DNA from 2 places in the Lysobacter sp. Soil_C_15 genome. Region 2 is predicted to be linked to the other one. Evidence: riboswitches for the same ligand, from Rfam matches in the RefSeq annotation. Region 2 holds a riboswitch; the other holds the start of a gene.
What was found. A riboswitch is a leader RNA that binds a small molecule or an ion and turns the genes downstream of it on or off. The one in region 2 is predicted to bind glycine.
Positions count from the first base shown of each region.

Region 1 (11,003 bases), on a different contig from region 2:
CAGGTTCTCGACCACCGACGGATCGGCCAGCGTGCTGGTGTCGCCCAGTTGGTCCGGCGCGTTCTCGGCGATCTTGCGCAGGATGCGGCGCATGATCTTGCCCGAGCGCGTCTTCGGCAGGCCCGGCGCCCACTGCAGATGGTCCGGGGTGGCGATCGGGCCGATTTCCTTGCGCACCCAGGCCACCAGTTCCTTGCGCAGGTCCTCGCTGGACGCTTCGCCGGCGATCAGGGTCACGTAGGCGTAGATGCCCTGGCCCTTGAGGTCGTGCGGGAAACCGACCACCGCCGCTTCGGCGACCTTGGGGTGCGAGACCAGCGCGCTCTCGACTTCTGCGGTGCCGATGCGGTGGCCGCTGACGTTGATGACGTCGTCGACCCGGCCGGTGATCCAGTAGTAGCCGTCGGCGTCGCGGCGGCAGCCGTCGCCGGTGAAGTAGTTGCCCGGGTAGGTCTTGAAATAGGTCTCGATGAAGCGCGCATGGTCGCCGTACACGGTGCGCATCTGGCCCGGCCAGGAATCGGTCAGCACCAGGTTGCCCTCGGCCTCGCCTTCGAGCACGCCGCCGTTGGCGTCGACCAGGGCCGGCTGTACGCCGAAGAACGGCTGGGTCGCCGAACCGGGCTTGAGATCGGTCGCGCCGGCCAGCGGGGTGATCAGGATGCCGCCGGTCTCGGTCTGCCACCAAGTGTCGACGATCGGGCAGCGCGCATCGCCGACCACATCAAAGTACCAACGCCAGGCCTCGGGGTTGATCGGTTCGCCGACCGTGCCGAGCAGGCGCAGCGAACTGCGCGAAGTCTTCTTGACCGGCTCGTCGCCGTCGCGCATCAGCGCGCGGATCGCGGTCGGTGCGGTGTAGAAGATCGTCACCTGGTGCTTGTCGATGACGTTCCAGAACCGCGACACGTCCGGGTAGTTCGGCACGCCTTCGAACACCAGCGCAGTGGCGCCGTTGGCGAGCGGGCCGTAGACGATGTAGCTGTGGCCGGTGACCCAGCCGACATCGGCGGTGCACCAGTAGACGTCGTCCTCGCGCAGGTCGAACACCGCCTCGTGGGTGAAGCTGGCGTAGGTCAGGTAGCCGCCGGTGGTGTGCAGCACGCCCTTGGGTTTGCCGGTGCTGCCGGAGGTGTAGAGGATGAACAGCGGATCTTCCGCGTTCATGCGCTCCGGCTCGCAGCTGTCGGGCTGACCTTCCACGACCGCGTCGTACCAGCGGTCGCGCGGCATCTGCATGTCGACCGCGGCGCCGGTGTGGCGCACCACCAGCACGGTCTCGACCGAGTTGGTGCCGGGCAGCTTCAACGCCGCGTCGACGTTGGCCTTGAGCGGAATCTTCTTGCCGCCGCGCAGGCCTTCGTCGGAAGTGATGACCAGCTTGCTGGCGCAGTCGGCGATGCGGTCGGCGATCGAGTTCGGGGCGAAGCCGCCGAACACCACCGAGTGGATCGCGCCGACCCGGGCGCAGGCCAGCATCGCCACCACCGCTTCGGGAATCATCGGCAGATAGATGGTGATGCGGTCGCCCTTGCCCACGCCGAGCTTGCGCAGGGCGTTGGCCAGGCGGCAGACCCGCGCGTGCAGCTCGCGGTAGCTGATCCGCTCGGCCGGCAGGTTCGGGTCGTCGTGCTCGAACAGCAGCGCGGTCTTGTCGCCGCGCTGGGCCAGATGCCGGTCCAGGCAGTTGACGCTGGCGTTGAGTTCGCCGTCCTCGTACCACTTGATGCGGAAATCGGCGAGGTCGTAGCTGACGTTCTTGATCTTGGTCGGCGCCTTGAACCAGTCCAGGCGCTGGGCGACGCGCCCCCAGAAACCCTCGGGGTCGTTCACCGACTCGGCGTACAGGCGCTGATAGTCCTCGCGCCGGTAGCGCGACTTCGCGGCGAAGTCGGCATCGATCGGGTAGACGCTGGCGGGGTGGCTCATGGGGGCTCCGAAAGGCAGGCGGTGACGACGTAGACGAGCGTTATAGCCGACCCGGCGCGGATCGTGTCTTGCCCGGCCGGTCGGGTGCCGCGGCGCTCGTCGCGGCCCCCTCTTCGCGCGTGCGCGCGAGGGCCGCCAGTTTGCCGCATTCAGCACCTGCGCCGCTGCGACAACGGTTTAGACCTTGGTCGTAAATGGTTTGCTGACTGCGTCGTGTTACGACCAAAGGCGAATGGTTGCCTCGCCGGAGCCGCGCGCAGGCTGGCCGCGACCGTCTGCACCGGCGGCAATCTCGGGAGGGAGTCACGATGTACATGGGGAGTTCTGCCCAAATCGCACTACATCGCGCGCCAGCGCGGCGGCGGCCGTTGGCCGCGGCGCTGCTGGTCGCGCTCGCGCTGCCGGGTCTGGCCTTCGCCCAGACCGCGAAGGAGAAGGAACTGGAAGCGCGCGTCGCCGAACTGGAGCGCATGGTCCAGCAGTTGGTGTCGCAGCAGCAACAGGTCCAGACCCAGGTCACCGAGGTCAAGGCCGCCCAGGCCGCGGCGCCGGCGGCGATCGCAGCAGCGCCGGCCAAGAACCCCATCCAGTCGAGCACGATCAGTCCCTCGGCCAATCCCGGCACGCGTTTCAGCTACGGCGGTTTCATCAAGCTCGATGCCTCGGTCACCCAGACCAACGACGGCGACATCGCCGACGGCTCGGTCGGACGCCTGTTCTACGTGCCCAAGGCGATTCCGGTCGGCGGCGCGGCCACCCGCGAGGGCGGCAGCGACACCGACATGGGCGCCAACTTCTCGCGCTTCTGGTTCGCCGCCGACACCGACCTGGAGAGCGGCGACAAGCTCAAGGGCTATCTGGAATTCGATCTCTACGGCGGCGGCAGCACCGCCTTCACCGGCAGCGAGGTCGCCACCAACACCTATGCGCTGACCCTGCGCCAGGCCTACGTGACCTGGAACAAGTGGCTGGCCGGCCAGGCTTGGTCGAACTTCCAGGACACCGCGGCGCTGCCGGACACGGTCGACTTCCTCGGCCCCACCGAGGGCACGGTGTTCGTACGCCAGGCGCAACTGCGCTACACCAGCGGCCCGTGGTCGTTCTCGATCGAGAATCCGGAGACGGTCTACACCCCGTTCCGCGGCAACATGGCCCAGATCGCCGGCGACGACGGCGCGGTGCCGGACGTGACCGCGCGCTATACCGCCAAGGGCGACTGGGGCCATTTCAGCGTCGGCGCCCTGGCGCGCCAGCTCAAGTACCAGACCGGCCGCGCCAACGACACCAACACCGGCTACGGCGTCAGCGTGTCGGGCAAGTGGAACGTCGGCGCCAACGACGATCTGCGCTACATGGTCACCGCCGGCAGCGGCATCGGCCGCTACGTCGGCCTGGCGCTGAGCAACGACGCGGTGCTCGACGCCAGCGGCGATCTGGAGAACATCGACCTGATCTCCGGCTTCGTCGGCTGGCGCCACGTGTTCAGCCCGAAGCTGCGCGGCAACCTGTTCTACTCGCGCGCCGAGTACGACAACGACACCGCCCTGACCGGGCGCGGCATCACCAAGTCGGCGCAGTCCGCGCACATCAACCTGATCTACACGCCGATTCCCAAGCTCGACCTGGGCGCCGAGTACATCTGGGGCCAGCGCGAGATCGAAACCGGCGACCGCGGCGAGATCAACCGTCTGCAGACCCACGTCAAGTACAGCTTCTGACGATCGCGCGGTCGCGGCCGGACCGGCCGCGACCGTTCGACGACGCGTCCGTTACGACCCCGGCGGGCCCTAGTCCGCTCCAATCCACTGTTCGGGGGAACAGCTCATGTCCAGCACCACCGCCAGCCTTCCGTCCCATGCGGCGCCGTTGACCAAGGGCCACCGCAAGGTCATTTTCGCCTCCAGCCTCGGCACCGTGTTCGAGTGGTACGACTTCTACCTGTACGGCTCGCTCGCCGTGATCATCGGCAAGCAGTTCTTCGGCGGCCTCAACGACACCAGCCAGTTCATCTTCGCCCTGCTGGCCTTCGCCGCCGGCTTCGCGGTGCGGCCGTTCGGCGCGCTGGTGTTCGGCCGGCTCGGCGACATGATCGGACGCAAGTACACCTTCCTGGTCACCATCGTGATCATGGGCCTGGCGACCTTCGTGGTCGGCATCCTGCCCAGCTACGCCACCCTGGGCATCGCCGCGCCGATCATCCTGATCACCCTGCGCCTGCTGCAGGGTCTGGCGCTGGGCGGCGAGTACGGCGGCGCGGCGACCTACGTCGCCGAGCATGCGCCCAACGGCAAGCGCGGCCTGTACACCAGCTTCATCCAGACCACCGCGACCCTGGGTTTGTTCCTGTCGCTGCTGGTGATCTGGGGCTGCCGCAACTACCTGGGCAAGGAAAGCTTCGAAGCCTGGGGCTGGCGCATCCCGTTCCTGTTCTCGGTGCTGCTGCTCGGCGTGTCGGTGTGGATCCGCATGCAGCTGGCCGAATCGCCGCTGTTCCAGCAGATGAAGGCCGAGGGCAAGACCTCCAAGGCGCCGATCACCGAGAGCTTCTTCTCCAAGAACGGCAAGATCGCCCTGCTGGCCCTGCTCGGCGCCACCGCCGGCCAGGCGGTGGTGTGGTACGGCGGACAGTTCTATTCGCTGTTCTTCCTGACCAAGACCCTCGGCATGGATCCGAACCAGGCCGACATCTACATCGCCATCGCCCTGGCCCTGGCCACCGGCGGATTCATCTTCTTCGGCTGGCTCTCGGACAAGATCGGGCGCAAGAAGATCGTGCTGGCCGGTTGCCTGATCGCGGTGCTGACCTACTTCCCGGTGTTCAAGGCGCTGACCCATAACGTCAACCCGGCCCTGGAAGCCGCGGTGACCGCGTCGCCGGTCGTGGTCACCGCCGATCCGGACCGCTGCGCGTTCCAGTTCGACCCGGTCGGCAAGGCGACCTTCAAGCAGTCCTGCGACATCATCAAGTCGGCGCTGGCCAAGAAGGGCATTCCCTACAAGAACGCGCCCGGCGCGGCCGGCAGCGTGGCCACGGTCAGCATCGGCGGCACCGCCCTGACCAGCTTCGAGGGCGAGTCGCTGAGCAAGGACGAGTTCAAAGCCCAGTCCGACGCGTTCGGCAAGCAGCTCGGCGATGCGCTCAAGGCTGCCGGCTACCCGGCTTCGGCCGACCCGGCGCAGATCAACACGCCGATGGTGATCGTGCTGCTGACCTTCCTGGTGCTGCTGGTGACCATGGTCTATGGCCCGATCGCGGCCTGGCTGGTCGAACTGTTCCCGACCCGGATCCGCTACACCTCGATGTCGCTGCCCTACCACATCGGCAACGGCTGGTTCGGCGGCTTCCTGCCGTTCACCGCCTTCGCCATCGTCGCCGCCACCGGCAATATCTACAGCGGCCTGTGGTATCCGATCGTGGTCGCGGCGATGACCGTGGTGATCGGCGCGTTGTTCCTGCCGGAAACCAAGGATCGCGATATCACGCTCTGAGCCCGCTGCCCGGGTTGCGCTGCACGAGCAAGAACGCCGGCCTTGGGCCGGCGTTCTTGCTTGCGGCGGGACTCGGGACTCGGGACTCGGGACTCGGGACTCGGGACTCGGGACTCGGGACTCGTAGTCAGTATGAAAAGCGCTGCTTCGGAGTGTCCATAGCCACTGTTGGCTCGGTGGGTTCGCTTGCAGCGTCCAGGCCAAAACCGCGAAGCGACTCGTTGCTTCCCGCCGCGGCCCGGCACAGCCTTTCGAGTCCCGAGTCCCCAGCCCCGAGTCCCGACCCCGCTCAGGAATGAACGAACTTCGGCATCTCCCATTCGTAGCGAATCGCCAGCAGGCGCGCGGCGAATCCGCCGCCGAGGCAGATCGGCACGGCGGCGTTCTCGGCCACGCCCAGCCGCAACAGCAGCAGATAGGCCACGCCGGTCAGCAGCGCGATCACCGCATACAGCTCGCGCTGGAACACCAGCGGAATCTCGTTGCACAGCACGTCGCGCAACACCCCGCCGAAGGCGCCGGTGAGCATGCCGGCGATCACCACGATCGCCGGCGCGTGGCCGGCCTCGCGCGCGATCGCGCAGCCGATCAGGGTGAAGGCGATCAGTCCCAACGCGTCCAGCCACAGGAAGGCGCGGCGCAGGCGCTGCAGGCGCTTGGCCAGGAAGGTCGCAGCCAGGGCCGCGCCGACGGTGTAGGCCAGATACTCGGGATGGCGCACCCAGCCCAGCGGATAGTGGCCGAGCACGATGTCGCGCAGCGAGCCGCCGCCGAGCGCGGTCACGCAGGCGATGGTGACCACGCCGAACAGGTCCATGCGCCGCTTGCCCGCGGCGAGCGCGCCGGTCATGGCTTCGGCGCTGATGGCGATGAGGTAGATCAGGGACAACAACACGGGCGGTGCTCCGGCGCAGGACGGGAGAGCCGCGGCCGGGAAGCGAAGCGCCGGAGTGCGCGGCCACCGCGGCGCGGATCGTCGCCGCGCGAGTGCGTGGCGACGGCGTGCGGCGGGCGACGCGCGCGACGGCGGCGCGGACTCGCGTCGCGCGCACGCCTGGGCTGTCTTCGCGACCGAAGCCGCGGTGCCGCTCCCGCTGTCCTTTTACCTGAGAGTTTGCGCGGACCTTGCGGCCGCTTGCCCCTTCGGTGGGCCGCTGCGCGGCCTCTCTCCAGATCGGCGATGTCGTGGCAGTGTTCCGGCCGGAGGCCGAGCCTGAGCGATTATGGGAGCCTGCGCCTTCGGCGGGCGCGGCCGCGGGCCGGCGCCACTCTTCTGCAACGGCCGGCATGGTAACACCCCGGCGCGCGGAGCATGGCCGCCTTCGGCGCGCTGCGCCGCGATCGGCCGCCTCACGGTCGCGGCTCGCGACCGGAGGAAACTCCCGCGGGACGCCGCTCCCATCCCTTGGCACGCGGGGATTCATGCGCCTGTAGGAACGGCGTAAGCCGCGACCGCTGCCTCGCAGCGACGACGCCACCGGCCGCCCCGCGTCGCGGCGTATGACCGGAGGAAATCCCCGTGGGACCCCGCTCCTACAAAAACGGCTCCGCTTCAAAGGGTAGCAGCGGCGCGAGCCGCGACCGCACGACCGCCGCTACGCCGTCACCGGCCTGACCCGCGCGCCCCGGCGGCCTCGCGCTCGGCCGACAGCGCTTCGACCATCGCCTGCTCCAGCGAACGCTGCGGGTCGGCGCGGATCGCGGCCAGCTCCGGCGCCGGCCAGTCGCGACGCAGGCGGCCGTCGACCAGCAACAGGGCGCGATCGATGAAGCGCTCGGCGACGTCGATCGAATGGGTGGCCAGCAACACCGTGGTGCCGCGCTCGTGGGCGAGCTGTTGCAGATGGCGCTTGAGCGCATAGGCGCTGAGCGGGTCCAGGCCGTTGAGCGGCTCGTCCAGCACCAGCAGCGGCGGCTCGCCGAGCAGGCCGAGCGCGATCGCCAGCTTCTGCCGGGTGCCCAGCGAATACTGGCCCACCCGCCGGTCCAGCATCGGCCCCAGGTTGAGCCACTCGGCCAGGGCCAGGGTCGGCGCCGGCACCTCGCCCAGGCCGCGCGTGCCGGCGAACAGGCGCAGGCACTCGCGCCCGCTCAGCAGCGGCGGCAGCCGCGCCGGATCGACCGCGAAACCGAGCAGGCCGCGCGCCGCCACCGGCGCGCGCGCCAGGTCGTGGCCGCCGATCCGCACTCGCCCCGCGCTCGGCCGCTGCAGGCCGGCCAGGCAGTGCAGCAGGGTGGTCTTGCCGGAACCGTTCGGCCCGATCAGGGCGGCGAATTCGCCGCGGCGCAGGACCAGGTCGATGCCGTGCAGCACTGCGTGTTCGTCGTAGCGATGCTGCAGCCCATCCAGTTGCAGCATCGCCTCGTCCGCCGTCGCCGCGGCCGGATCGCGCATCGACGCGTCGCCGGGGGTGGAGGGCGGCCGGCTCACGGGCCCGCCTGCGCGCCGCGCCGGCGCCAGGCCGGCAGCAAGGGCAGCGCCGTCAGCGCCAGCACGCCCCATAACAGCGGCAGCGCGCGCCAGTTCAACGAGAGCAGCAGCGCGCCGCCGCCGGCGCAGGCCGCCGCGCAGGCGTAGGCGAAGGCCGGATAGCGCCAGGCCGCGCGCGCCAGCGCATCGGCCGGCCGCGGCGTGGCCGCGAGCAACTCATCGGCCGCGCGCGCCGCGACCGCGCAGGCCTGCGCCACCAGGCTGAACCAGGCCAAGGCCACCGCGATCGCCAGCACCCCGGCGCCGGTCGCCAGACCGGTGCCGCCCGGCATCGCCAGCAGCACCGCGCCGATCATCCAGGCCCGGCCGCCGCGGCGCCAACGCAGCAAAGCTTCGCGCCGCTGCCAGTCGCTGACATGCGGCAGGCGCGCGTCGTCGAGCCAGGCGAGGCCGAACAGCGGTTGGCGCGCGCCTTCGCGCACGCGCCGCGTCGGCTGGCGGCGATGGCGCAAACTCGACACCAGACCCAGCACGACCCCGGCGGCGACGCTGCCGGCGACGATCAGGCTGGCGCTGCGCCAGGCCGCCGCCTCGCCGCCGCAGCCGCGCAGGGTCAGCGCGGCCAGCAAGGCCGCGGCGGCCGCACCGAGCGCGGCCAGTACGATCAGGGTCCAGGTGCCGCGGCGCGGGTCGATCGGCGCCGCCGCCCACCAGCCCAGGCGCAGATGCTCGTCCAGCGCGACCAGCCGGCCGCGCGCGGCGGCATGCCCCAGCGCCAGCGCGATCAGCGCGAACGGCAGAGGCAGTTGTGCGACCAGCCGCGGCACCGCCGCCGCCAGGGCGGCGCCTTGTTCGCCGGACGCGCGCAACAGCCAGGGGGTCGCCAACGCCAGGGCCGCGGCGCGCGCCGCGCGGCCATGCCACCAGGCGTCGCCGCGCACGGCGTTGAGGCGGGCTTCGGCGAACCAGGGGTGCAGCCAGGCGGGCATCGGCGCGGTTTCCGTACGCGGTCGGCAACGCGCGACCGCAGCTGCAGACTCTAACCGCGCCGGCGCTTCAGCGCTCTCCGGCCTGGCAGCGGCGCAGCAACGCCGGCTCCAGGCCGATCGCATCGGTCCAACGCTCCAGTCCGGCCCAGGCGCGCTCCAGTGCGGCGATCGTCGCCGCTTCGTCGCGGAAATCGCCGCGCACCACCTGGGCGAACAGCTCCGCGGTGCCGTCCGGCCCGCCCAGGTCGATGGCCTCGTCGAACAGGCTGCCCGCGGACACGTAGACATGGCGCTCGGCCAGCCCGATCAGGCAGGCCAGATGCTCGGCGAAACGGCCGGCGAGCAGGGCCAGCGGCGGCCGGCCATGGCGGTTGCGCAGCTTGCCGATCAGCTCGTACAACTCGCCGACCACCAGTTCGGCCATGGCCCGGTCGACCGCGGCGTCGTCGGGGTGGGCGGCGAGCGAGCGCAGGCTCTCGACCAGGGCGCCGTGGTCGGGCGCGATCCACAGCGCTCGCGCATGCACGAACTGGCCGTGGCTGATCGGCCAGGACTCGTCGACCTCGCGCGCGTAGGCCTCGATCGCGCTGCGCGACATCAGGTTGACCTCGGCCTTGCCGCGGCCGTGCACCCATTCCAGCGATTCGTCGTAGTCCTCGCCATGAGCCTCGTCGTCGAGCACCGCCCACAGTTCGATATCGGAGTAAGGACCGTCGCCGTCGCGCGCGGTCGAACCGTACAGCGCGACCGCGAGCAGGCGTTCGCCATGGCGGCGGCGCAGAGCGGCGACGATCCCGTCGACCAGGCCGCGGCGTTGCTCGGGGGTGACCGATTGGGGGCCGGCGAACAGAGTTTCGAGTTCGCCGCAAGGCAATAGGTAATTCGTCATCGCGCCTAGATAGCACCGCGAGCGCGCGAGTGGCAATGACGCAATCCGCGCACTGCGATGCACGGCGGAGTATCGATGGCGCAGTGCGGCGCGCGGCTACTGCGGCGGCGCGGCGAGTTCGCGCGCGTCCAGGCTGCCGTCGCGGTTGCGGTCCTGCTTGGCGAAGCGCTCGGCCAGGGTGCGCCGGTGCTGTTCGCGGCTGAGCGGCTGGCCGCCGCCGTGCGCGCGCGCCGGCTGTTCGGCGGCGTCGAGCTGGCCGTCGCGGTTGGCGTCCATCGCGTCGAAGGCGTAGCTGAGCCAGTCCTGATACTCGAGCAGCGAGATCTTGCCGTCGCCGTCGCCGTCCATGCGCGACAGATAGTCGCCGGTCGAGGCGACCTGGGCCGAAGCCAGGACGGGAAGGCAGAGCGCGATTGCGAACAGTCGCCGGAACATGCGCCTACGCGTAACGGGGGAGATGGCGCGAAGCCTGCAGGCTGGACGGCGCCCAGGCAAGCCCCGGCCGCTCGCGGGCGGACGAACTCCGCCGCGGCCGGCCCCTCGCCGGCCGCGGCGGGACGATCCCTCAAGCCGTCATTCCGGCACGCAGCAGAAAGCGTAGCCGCCGCCGTAGTCGCAGCCCGGCCACGGGTTGCAGCCTTCGGCCAGGCGGTTGTCGGCCTGGGCGAAGCTGAAGCCGGTCGACAGGGCGAACAGCGCCATCAGCGCAACGGACTTGGCGCGGCGGGTCTTGAACAGTTTCATGCTCTCTCTCCTCGATGGATACGTATGGGATCGGTTGGTACGCAAACGAATGCGGCAACGCTACGCCGGCTTCAACGGTCGTCGACGCAGCAGCCATGGACGTCGCCGCCGAACAGGCAACCCGCGCGCGGCGAGCAGCCTTCCGCGTAAGGCCCGTCGGCCTGGGCGGCGCCGAAGCCGATCGAAGCGGCGAACAACGCCGCCAACAGCACTTTCTTCAACCGCGAATTGCCAACAGCCTTCATGCCTGAGCTCTCCTGTGCGCGGTGGGAGCGCGACCGCCGGTCCCTGGCGTGCGGCGCGTTCGTGGGTGGCTTCCTTCCCTGGCCGACGATGCGCCGCGCCGGCGCACGGAACGTCGGCACGGCTGCTGGGATTCGAAACGCTGGCGCTGCGCCGGACGCGCAAGGCCGGCGCGGACCGTTCCGGAGCGGAACGGCGGCACTTCCCCTGTGCGGCGGACGGCGTTGCCGTCGCGACGAATCCATTCGCGGCGACGCTACACCGCGCCGCGCCGGCGAAACCGGCTCGC
Region 1 covers NZ_JBDGIR010000001.1:758,447-769,449, forward strand. Annotated here, with positions in the region: gene acs (acetate--CoA ligase) at 1-1,929, opposite strand, end outside; gene AC3A57_RS03240 (DcaP family trimeric outer membrane transporter) at 2,298-3,647, shown strand; gene AC3A57_RS03245 (MFS transporter) at 3,754-5,418, shown strand; gene AC3A57_RS03250 (trimeric intracellular cation channel family protein) at 5,708-6,313, opposite strand; glycine riboswitch at 6,505-6,601, opposite strand; gene AC3A57_RS03255 (ABC transporter ATP-binding protein) at 7,022-7,849, opposite strand; gene AC3A57_RS03260 (hypothetical protein) at 7,846-8,838, opposite strand; gene AC3A57_RS03265 (kanamycin nucleotidyltransferase C-terminal domain-containing protein) at 8,906-9,727, opposite strand; gene AC3A57_RS03270 (EF-hand domain-containing protein) at 9,824-10,162, opposite strand; gene AC3A57_RS03275 (hypothetical protein) at 10,301-10,471, opposite strand; gene AC3A57_RS03280 (hypothetical protein) at 10,543-10,716, opposite strand.
Region 1: another riboswitch for glycine. It lies ahead of AC3A57_RS03250 (trimeric intracellular cation channel family protein); the one in region 2 lies ahead of gcvP (aminomethyl-transferring glycine dehydrogenase).

Region 2 (11,003 bases):
TAGACCGCGTAGCCGATGCTGGCGTCAAGCGGGATCGGGCGCTGTTCGAACTCGAACGGCGGCTGCAGCGATTCGGCGAAGCGGCGGGCGCGGGTTTCGGCGCTGTCGCCGCGTTCCAGTCGCGGCAGGATCACCGCGAATTCGTCGCCGCCGACCCGGGCCACGGTGTCGCCGGCGCGCGAGCTGCTTTTCATGCGTTGGGCGAACTCGCGGATCGCGGCGTCGCCGGCGCGGTGGCCGTGGCGGTCGTTGACCGGCTTGAGCCCGTCCATGTCCAGGTTGAGCACGGCGATGCGGCAGGCGTCGCGCTGGGCCAGGGCCAGGCTGTGGCGCAGGCGGTCGTAGAACAGGGCGCGGTTGGGCAGGCCGGTCAGGGCGTCGTGGGTGGCCTGGTGGAACAGCTCGTTGGTCTCGTACTTGGCGGCGTGGTACATCGCCGCGGCGATCAGGCCGGACATCAGGTCGAGCACCTGCAGGTCGGCGTCGTCGAAGCCGGCGGTGCGCGCCGACATCACTTTGAGCACGCCGACCGTGGATTCGTGGTGCTTCAACGGCACCACGATCATCGAGCGCAGGCCGACCGCGCGGCAGGCCTCGCGGTCCACCCGCGGATCGGTTTCCGAATCGTCGCAGCGCAGCGGCCGGCCCTCGGCGACGCAATGGCCGGACAGGCTGGCGTTGCGGCGCAGGCGCATGCCCAGGCTGGCTTCGGCGATGCCCGCGGCGGCGCGGTAGACCATGTCTTCGCCCTCGGCCAGTTCGACCACCGCGCCGATCGCTCCGGTCAGGGCCTGGGCGCGCACGGTCACCAATTGCATCACGCCGCCGAGGTCCAGGCCGAGCCGGGCGATGTCGGTTTGGGTTTGGATGACCTTGAGCAGGCGCTCGGAGGGATCTTGCGCGATAGGGGCTTGCACGATCGGGTCCTGCATGTTCGTTACGCTGCCCGGACGACGGCCCAGTATAGACCGCGGGCTTGACCGCGAAGGCGCGGACGCTGAACCGCATCCGACGCGCAGCCTTCCAGGCCGGGGTTTGCGGCCGCCGTGGCAGGCTCAAGCTGCGCCAGCGCGAAGAAAGCACATTATCCGGGGCGACGGACGGCGGTCCCCTGGCGCCGAATGGAAGGGGCGAGCGAGCGGCAATGACGATGAGATTGCCGAGCCGGGCTTGCGAATGCTCAGCGCAGCCGTCGCCGGACCCGGCCTCTGCCGGCGCCGGGCATCCGCTGCGATCGGCATGGACAGCGCCGAGTCGAACGGGTCTTGTCGAATGGGTCTTGCCTAATCGGGCGATAGCCCGGCATACGTCTCGTACGCCTTCAAATGGCACCCCGCGACCAGCGATGCTGGAACGCAGGCAAGGCTTGGGCCGGCAGACGCGATCTGCGGCGGCGGGCCTGGTCGAGGCGGAACGGCCGAGTCCCGGACGGACGATCGCGTAAGCCAGGCCAAGGAGCGCCAGGCTTGCCGACGATGCTTCCATCGTTCGGCCCATCGCACGAAACCGGCGCTGTCGCGCCGCCAGATGGCAGGAGCCAGACTAGATGATTCAGGTTCTATCGGCGCTGGATTCCATCCGCAAGCGCCCTGAGATGTTTCTCGATACCGCGCTGAAGTTGGATATCGCGATCGCGCTCGAGTTGCTTACGACCGCGATGCATCAGGGCGTGGAGTCGTTGACGGTGCACAAACACGGCGATCTGCGGGCGATAGGCGCGTCGTCGTCGTGGCTGTGCCGCCACGAGGACGCGCCCGCGTACGTGTTCGACCGTCTGGTCGGCCTGGACGGCATTGCGAACTCGTTCCGCGGCGAAGTGCTGTTGACGGCGTTCGCGCCCTTCTATGCGGTGGTGGAGGGCGGGCAGGTGCTGTACCGATCCTCGGATGCGGTCGCCGAGGATGTGCTGCGCGAGGTCGGCGCCCGGGCAGGTCATTTTTCCGTGGTGATCGGCTCCCGGGCCGAGGCGGGGCCGGGGACGGATCGATAGATGCCGTCGGGCGCGCAAGCATGCGCCCGACCGGGGCGGGATTTGCGGCCGAACGGAGCGCAGCGATGAGTTTTGCCAGAGCTTTGCGATTGGAGGCGGGCGGCGATTTCGCGGCGGCATGTTCGGCTTACGAGGAAACGCTCGCGGCCGGCGGTCGCGATATCGACGGCTACATCAACTTGCTGGTGCTCTACTGGCAGATGTCCGAATACGGATTCTCGGCGGCCAACGGGCTGGATCGGCGGCTTGTCGCCGGGGCCGGCGAACGCCGGTCGGCGATGTTGCGACAGCCGCCCGGCTGGGTGTCGGAAACGGCGCCTTACCGGTTCTGGTCGCGTTACATCCGTTGGGCCGACTTCGGCGAGCCGTTCGAAGTCGAGGAATGCATCGACTGGTTGAAAAAGTTCCCCGGTTACTCCGAGCCGGCCTTCTTCGTTTTTTCGGCCAGCGCGGGGCGGCGGTTCGGCGACGAGGCCGCGGCGCTTTCCTGGCGCATCCAGTCCGATCCCGCCATCCGCGCGAAGTATGTGAGGTCGGTCATCGAAAGCGTTCGGCGGGTCGATCCGGCGCGTTGACGAGCCGCTGAAGCCGTTCGTGCGCGGCGCATGTACGAAGAGGCCCCGCGCGAGCGGGGCCTTCGGTTCGAGCGAGATGGCTGCCGATGCTTACGCCTCGGTTTCCTCTTCCTTGTACGCATCCACCGGGATGCAGGCGCACATCACGTTCTTGTCGCCGTAGACGTTGTCCACGCGCGACACCGGCGGCCAGTACTTCTGCAGCTTCAGCGAGGGCAGCGGGAACGCGGCCAGCTCGCGCGGGTAGGCGCGGGTCCACTCGCTGGCGGTGACCTGGGTGGCGGTGTGCGGGGCGTGCTTGAGCGGGTTGTCCTCGCGGTCCAGGCGGCCTTCCTCGACCGCGCGGATTTCGTCGCGGATCTGGATCATCGCGTCGATGAAGCGGTCCAGCTCGTGCAGCGATTCGCTCTCGGTCGGCTCGACCATCAGCGTGCCGGCGACCGGGAAGCTCAGGGTCGGGGCGTGGAAGCCGAAGTCGATCAGGCGCTTGGCCACGTCCTCGGCGCCGATGCCGGTGGCGTCCTTGATCGGGCGCAGGTCGAGGATGCACTCGTGCGCGACCAGGTCGTTGCGGCCGGTGTACAGGGTCTCGTAGTGCGGGGCCAGGCGCTTGGCGATGTAGTTGGCGTTGAGCAGGGCGACCTGGGTCGCCTTGCGCAGGCCGGCAGCGCCCATCATGGTGATGTACATCCACGAGATCGGCAGGATCGAGGCCGAGCCGTAGCTGGCCGCGCTGACCATGCCGACCGCGCCGTCGCCGCCGAGGGTGCGCGGCAGGAACGGGGCCAGGTGCGACTTGACCGCGCAGGGGCCGACGCCCGGGCCGCCGCCGCCGTGCGGGATGCAGAAGGTCTTGTGCAGGTTCAGGTGCGAGACGTCCGAACCCCACTTGCCCGGCTTGGCCACGCCGACCAGGGCGTTCATGTTGGCGCCGTCGGTGTACACCTGGCCGCCGTGCTTGTGGATGATCTCGCAGATCTCGACCACTTCCTCCTCGAACACGCCGTGCGTGGACGGGTAGGTCATCATGATCGCGGCCAGGCGGTCGCTGTACTTCTCGGCGTTGCGGCGGATGTCGTCGACATCGACGTTGCCGTTGGCGTCGGTCTTGGTGACCACCACGGTCATGCCGCACATCTGCGCCGAGGCCGGATTGGTGCCGTGGGCCGAATCCGGGATCAGGCAGATGTCGCGATGGCCTTCGCCGCGCGAGCGGTGGTAGGCGCGGATCGCCAGCAGGCCGGCGTACTCGCCCTGCGCGCCGGAGTTCGGCTGCAGGCTGACCGCGTCGTAGCCGGTGCATTCGACCAGCATCGCCTCGAGCTCGTCGATCAGCTGCTTGTAGCCCACCGCCTGGTCGGCCGGCGCCAGCGGATGCAGGTTGCCGAACTCCGGCCAGGTCACCGGGATCATCTCGGCGGTGGCGTTGAGCTTCATCGTGCAGCTGCCCAGCGGGATCATGGTGCGATCCATCGCCAGGTCCTTGTCGGCCAGCGAGCGCATGTAGCGCAGCAGTTCGTGTTCGCTGTGGTGGGTGTTGAACACCGGGTGCTGCAGGAACGCGCTGCGGCGGCGCAGGCCGGCCGGCAGGGCGTCGGCGGTGGCGGCGTCGAGCGCGTCGATGTCGTCGATGCGGGCGCCGAACAGCGCGGCCAGTTGGACGACCTCGGCACGGGTGGTGGTCTCGTCCAGGCTGATGCCGACCCGGTTCGGGTCGCCGGAGTAGTTGAGGTTGATCCGCGCCGCGGTGGCCTTGGCGCGCAGGGCGTCGGCGTCGACCCCGACCACGTCCAGGGTGTCGAAGAAATCCGGGCCGACGGTCAGGCCGGCCTGGCGCAGCGCGGCGGCCAGGATCGCGGCCAGGCGGTGGACGCAGCGGGCGATCCGGGTCAGGCCCTCGGGGCCGTGGTAGACCGCGTACATCGAGGCCATCACCGCCAGCAGCACCTGCGCGGTGCAGATGTTGGAGGTGGCCTTCTCGCGGCGGATGTGCTGCTCGCGGGTCTGCAGGGTCAGGCGGTAGGCCGGCTTGCCCTCGGTGTCGACCGAGACGCCGATCAGGCGGCCCGGCATCGAGCGCTTGTAGGCGTCGCGGCAGGCCATGAAGGCGGCGTGCGGGCCGCCGAAGCCGAACGGCACGCCGAAGCGCTGGCTGTTGCCGACCACGATGTCGGCGCCCCATTCGCCGGGCGCGGCGATCAGGGTCAGGGCGAGCAGGTCGGTCGCGACCGCGACCAGGCCGCCGCGCGCGTGCACGGCGTCGGCCAGCGCCTTGTGATCGCCGATCTGGCCGTAGGTGTTGGGGTATTGCAGCAGCACGCCGAAGCTGTCGCTGTTGAGCGCTTCGTTGTCGTCGCCGACCTGCAGCTCGATGCCCATCGCTTCGGCGCGGGTGTTCAGCACTTCCAGCGTTTGCGGGTGCACGTCCTTGGAGACGAAGAACAGGTTCGACTTGGACTTGGCCGAACGCTTGGCCAGGGTCATGGCCTCGGCCGCGGCGGTGCCTTCGTCGAGCAGCGAGGCGTTGGCGATCTCCATCCCGGTCAGGTCGGCGACCATGGTCTGGAAGTTGATCAGCGCCTCCATCCGGCCCTGCGAGATTTCCGCCTGGTAGGGCGTGTAGGCGGTGTACCAGGCCGGGTTCTCGAGGATGTTGCGCAGGATCACGTTCGGGGTCAGGGTGCCGTAATAGCCCTGGCCGATGAAGCTGCGGAACACCTGGTTGCGGGTGGCGATGGCGCGGACCTTGGCCAGCGCCTCCACTTCGCTGATCGCGGCCGGCAGGGCCAGCGGCTGGGTCGACTTGATCGAGCCGGGAACGATGGCGTCGGTCAGCGCTTCGAGCGAGTCGTAGCCGACCTGCTTGAGCATGTGGCCGATCTCGGCGTCGTTGGGGCCGATATGGCGCTCGATGAAGGCGTCGTGGTGCTCGAGATCGCGCAGGGAAGTGGCGTTGTGGCTCATGGGCAGGGGCGTCCGTTGGCAGCGTGCGGTGCCGCACGCGAGGCGCCCCTCTGTCCTTTTGCCTGAGAGTTTGGAAGCGCGCTGCGGCTCAGGCCGCTTGGGGGAGGGGGGCGCTAAGGCCGCTCCTGTCCGCGCTCGCTTCGTGCACCTTCGGCGCCGGTTCCGTCCCGCGTGTCGCTGCGGGCCGGTCGGTCTCTCCAGAGTTTTGTACCCGACGGCGGTATGGGGCCTGAGCGATTACGGGCGTTGCGCCTTCGGCAGCGACGGGCCAGGGGCCGGCCGCTTCTCCCACCGCGGGTGTCAAGCCGCCGATTATAGCCGCTGGCGAGCGCGGCGGGGACGGGGCCGGGGCGGCGGCCGCAGCCCCGGGTGGCGCCGGCCGCGGCCTCGGTCAGCGGCCTCGGTCAGTGGCGTGCGGGCCGGGGCTGCGCCGCGGCGGCCCGCGCCGGCCTTACGGACAAATCGAAACAACTCCGCCGCCCGTGCCGCCGGCCGGGCGGGAGTATGCTGACGCCCCGTTCATGCGATAAGGCCCGACGATGTCCGAGCGACCGTTCAGTCTGTTGCACCTCGATCACGTGGTCCTGCGGGTGCGCGACACCGCGGCGATGGCGGCTTTCTACTGCGACGTGCTCGGCTGCCGCCTGGAGCGGCGCCAGGACGAGATCGGCCTGGTCCAGCTGCGCGCCGGCCTGTCGCTGATCGATCTGGTCGACGTGAACGGCAAGCTCGGCCGCATGGGCGGGGCGCCGGCCGGCGCCGAGGGCCGCAACATGGACCACCTGTGCCTGCGCGCCGAGCCGTTCGACCGCGCCGCCATCGTCGCCCATCTGCAAGCCCACGGCGCGCGCATCGGCGATTTCGGTTCGCGTTACGGCGCCGAAGGCGAGGGCCCCTCGCAGTACCTGTACGACCCCGAAGGCAATCTGGTCGAGCTCAAGGGCCCGCCCGACGAGGTCCCGATCGACACCGACGCATCCAACGCCGCGAGCTGATGAGCGCACCTTCCCAGTCTTCGGCGCCCGCACGGGCGCTGCCGTTGTCGATCCGCCGCCTGGCTCTGTTGCTGGGCGGGCTGGCGATGTTCGGCCCGTTCTCGATCGACACCATCTTCCCCGCGTTCCCGGTGATGGGCGCCGAGCTGGGCGCCGACAAGCTGGCGATGCAGCAGACCATCAGCGTGTACCTGATCGCCTACGCGCTGATGAGCGTGGTGCATGGGCCGCTGTCGGACGCGATCGGCCGGCGCAAGGTGATCCTCGGCGGGCTGGGGGTGTTCACCCTGGCGTCGGTGGCGTGCGCTTTGTCGGAGCAACTGTCGACGTTGTTGTTCTTCCGCGCGATCCAAGGCCTTTCGGCGGGGGTGGGGCTGATCGTCGGCCGCGCGGTGATCCGCGACCTGCTGCACGGCGACGACGCCCAGCGGCTGATGAGCCAGGTGATGATGATCTTCGGCATCGCCCCGGCGATCGCGCCGGTGATCGGCGGCTGGATCCTCGGCTGGGCGCACTGGCCGGCGATCTTCTGGTTCCTGGTCGGGTTCTCGGTGCTGCTGTGGATCGCGGTCGCCCTCGGCCTGCCCGAGACCCATCCGCCGCAGGCGCGGCTGTCGCTCAAGCCCAAGCGGCTGCTGCGCGACTACGTGGCGATCTGGCTCAACCCGCGTTTCCAGCGCCTGACCGCGGTCGGCGCGTTCAATTTCGGCGCGCTGTTCCTGTACATCGGCTCGGCGCCGGCGTTCGTGCTCGACATCCTCAAGCTCAGCGAACGCGAGTTCGCCTGGTTCTTCGTGCCGACCATCGGCGGCATGGTGCTGGGCTCGTTCGCCTCCGGCCGCGCCGCCGGCAAGATCAGCGGCGATCGCCTGGTCGGCATCGGCTTCGGCTTCTGCGCGCTCGCCATCGCCGTGAACCTGGGCTACAACCTGCTGGCGCCGGCGCCGCAGGTGCCGTGGGCGGTGCTGCCGATGTGCATCCTGGCGTTCGGCATCGCCCTGGTGTTCCCGATCGTGACCTTGTCGATCCTCGACATGTACCCGCATCAGCGCGGCTCGGCTTCGTCGCTGCAGGCCTTCGGCGGCCTGGTGGTGAACGCGCTGTTGGCGGGGGTGGTTTCGCCGCTGGTCAGCGGCAGCGCCGTGGTCCTGGCGATCGTGTCCTCGGTGCTGACCGTCGCGGCCTGGGGCTTTTGGTGCTGGGAAGCCTGGGTCTCGCGCAGCGGCCGCTGTGCGCGGGTGCCGGAGGACGCGCCGGTGATCGAGCCGCAGGATTCGCTCTAGGCCGGGGCCGGCCGGGGCGGCCGTTCGCTGCGCCGCCCTTGCCGCGGCGGGCGCCAAGGCCGGGCGCTGGACCGGGCCGGGCGCGGCGCGGCTATACTCGGGCTTTCCTCCATCGCAAAGGAATGCCATGACGCAGACGGCGATCCCCGACGTATCCCTGGTCGACAACACCGAACAGCGCACGCCGCTGGTGCTGGTGCTCGACTGTTCCGGCAGCATGAACGGCGCGCCGGTGGGGCAGTTGAACGAAGGACTCAAGCTGCTCGAGCGCGAACTCAAGGACGACGTGATCGCGGCCAAGCGCGTGCGCGTGCTGGTGATCCGCTACGGCGGCTTCGACCATGCCGAAGTCGTCGGCGACTGGTGCGACGCGATGGATTTCAGCGCGCCGACCCTGGAAGCCGACGGCACCACGCCGACCGGCCGCGCGGTCGAACTGGCGCTGAGCGAAATCGAGAACGAGAAGCAGCGCTTCAAGCAGGCCGGCGTCGCCTACACCCGGCCGTGGCTGTTCCTGATGTCGGACGGTTCGCCGACCGACGCCTGGGAAGCGGCGGCCAAGCGCGCGCGCGAAGCCGAACAGGCCAACAAGGTCGCGATCTTCCCGATCGCGGTCGGCGAGGGTTCGCAGGAACAGGCCATGGGCCAGTTCAGCAGCAAGGGCCTGGCCGGGGTCAAGCGCCTGCACGGGCTGCAGTTCCGCGAACTGTTCCTGTGGCTCAGCGCGAGCATGCAGGTGGTGTCGCAGTCGCGGCCGGGCGGACAGGCCCAGTTGCCTTCGACCGACACCTGGTCCGCGGTGCCGACCTGAGCGGCGCCGGGTCATGGGCTGGCAGGTACATGCGGCGTCGGCGACCGGCAAATCCCACCTCGACAAGGACATCCCGTGCCAGGACGCGTTCGCGTACCGGGTCGACGGCGAACGTCTGGTCGCGGCGGTATGCGACGGCGCCGGTTCGGCCGCTCGCAGCGACATCGGATCGCGGCTGATCGCCGATGCGGTGGTGGCGACGCTGGGCGAACGCCTGGCGGCGCAGCCGCACTGGCTGCAGGCCGACGAGGCGGCCTTCGCCGGTTTCGCCGGCGAAGCGGTCGGGTTGGCGCGCGAGGCGCTGGTCGCGCGCGCCGGGCGCGACGGCGCGGCCTTGTCGAGCTACGCCGCGACCCTGGTCGCCTTCGTCGGCGATGCGCAGCGCGGTTGGTTCGTGCACATCGGCGACGGCCTCGGCGTGGCCGAACCGGCGCAGGCCGACGCGCCGGCGCGGATCTCGCTGCCGCACAACGGCGAATACGCCAACGAAACCTACTTCGTCACCGGCGAAGCCTGGCGCGCCTGCCTGCGCGTGCTCGCGGTCGACGAGCCGGTGCAACGGGTGGCGCTGATGTCCGACGGGGCGATGCCGTTCGCGATGCAGAAGGGCAATGCCGGTCTGTATCGTCCGTTCATGGAGCCGGTCGAGCGTTATCTGCGCACGGTCGACGAAGCCGCCGGCAGCCGCGCCCTGCACGGCACGCTCGACGATCCGCGGACGCACGGCATCACCTCCGACGACAAGACCCTGTTGATCGCGCTGCGGGCTTGAGCCGGTGAGCAAGAGTCCGGCCAGCGGCAGCAGCGTCCGCATCGGCGACCGGCGTACCCGCCTGGGCGCGCTGATCAAGAGCGGCGGCGCGGGCAGCGTCTACCTGCTGCCCGAGTTTCCCGAACGCGTGGCCAAGATCTACCACGAGCGGGTCGATCCGCCGAGCTATACCGACCGGGTCGAGGCCATGCTCGAGCTGCGCCCGCAGTTGCCGGACCAGTTCGAAGGCGGCAAGCGCTACGTGCAGATCGCCTGGCCGGACGCGGCGGTGCGCGACGAGCGCGGCGGTTTCGTCGGCTTTTCCATGCCGGCACTGGACGTGCAATCGACCTCCGAACTGGAGCAGGTGCTGCAGGAGCGCCAGGCGCGCGCGGCCGGGTTGCCGGTCGGCCTGGGGCCGAAGATCACCCTGGCCGCCAACCTCGCCGCGGTGCTCGCGGCCCTGCACGCGCAGCACCATTACGTGGTCGACCTCAAGCCGGTCAATCTGCGCTTCTATCGCGCCTCGTTGTACATCGCCTTGCTCGATTGCGACGGCTTCAGCATCCAGGGCCGCGGCCGGCGCTACTCCGCGCCGCAATTCACTCCCGATTACCTGGCGCCCGAGTTCCAGCAACGCGGGCCGGATCCGCTCGGCGAGGAAGCGCAGGACCGTTTCGCCCTGGCGGTGGTGATCTTCCAACTGCTCAACTTCGGCCTGCATCCCTACACCGGCAAGCCCGGCGCGGACCGAGTGCCGACCGATATTCCCAGCCGCATTCGCGAGCGCTACTACGCCTACGGCCTGCGCGCGCACCGGCTGATGGCGCCGAGCCCGGTCAGCGCCCACGCCAGCGTGCCGCGCGAGTTGCGCGAACTGTTCGATCGCGCCTTCGGCGACGGCGGCGAGCGGCCCAGCGCGGCGGACTGGAGCGCGGCGCTGCGCGATTACGCGCGTCCGTCCAGCGGCCGGCTGGTGGTGTGCAAGCGCGAGCGCGAACACCAACACTACGCCGGCCAGGCCTGCGCCTCGTGCGCGCGCCAGGACCTGCTGGCCAAGACCGCGCGCAAGGCCAAGCCGCGGCCGGTGGTGGAACCGCCGCGCATGCCGGCGGCGCAACCGGCCGCGGCGCGGCTGCGCGCGCCGCGTCTGGGCCGGCCGCCGCCGCGGTTGACTCCTGCGGCGGCGCCGGCGCGGTTGCCGCGTCCGGCGTGGTGGTCGAATCTGCGCCTGGCGACGAAATCGCGCGGCATGCTCGCGGTCGCTTTTCCGGTCCTGTTCGCCTTCATCGCTCAGGGCCTGCACCGGGCATATGCGGCCTTGCAGCCCGATCCGGCCAACAGGCCCTTGGAGGCCTGGCTCGATGCGATGCTGATGACCGGGCTGGGCGCGGCGTTCCTGGTCCTGTGCTGGGTGTTCGCGGTGACCCTGCCGCGGCTGTTGAAGACCCGATGATGCGCATCGTCCTGCCCATGCGCTGGCGTCCCTCGTGGCTGTCCTGGCTGAAGATCGGCGTGCTGGTGTTTTTCGTGGTGCTGGTGCTGGCCCCTTACACCGGCTGGCTGATGTCGCTGCCGATGTGGGCGATGACGGTGTTCGGGCAGTGGCTGTCGCCGCCGCAGGCGAATGCCGG
Region 2 covers NZ_JBDGIR010000004.1:148,031-159,033, reverse strand. Annotated here, with positions in the region: gene AC3A57_RS11105 (diguanylate cyclase domain-containing protein) at 1-917, opposite strand, end outside; gene AC3A57_RS11100 (hypothetical protein) at 1,547-1,990, shown strand; gene AC3A57_RS11095 (hypothetical protein) at 2,056-2,565, shown strand; gene gcvP (aminomethyl-transferring glycine dehydrogenase) at 2,656-5,529, opposite strand; glycine riboswitch at 5,738-5,830, opposite strand; gene AC3A57_RS11085 (VOC family protein) at 6,069-6,524, shown strand; gene AC3A57_RS11080 (multidrug effflux MFS transporter) at 6,524-7,807, shown strand; gene AC3A57_RS11075 (vWA domain-containing protein) at 7,935-8,618, shown strand; gene AC3A57_RS11070 (PP2C family serine/threonine-protein phosphatase) at 8,632-9,390, shown strand; gene AC3A57_RS11065 (hypothetical protein) at 9,395-10,825, shown strand; gene AC3A57_RS11060 (hypothetical protein) at 10,822-11,003, shown strand, end outside.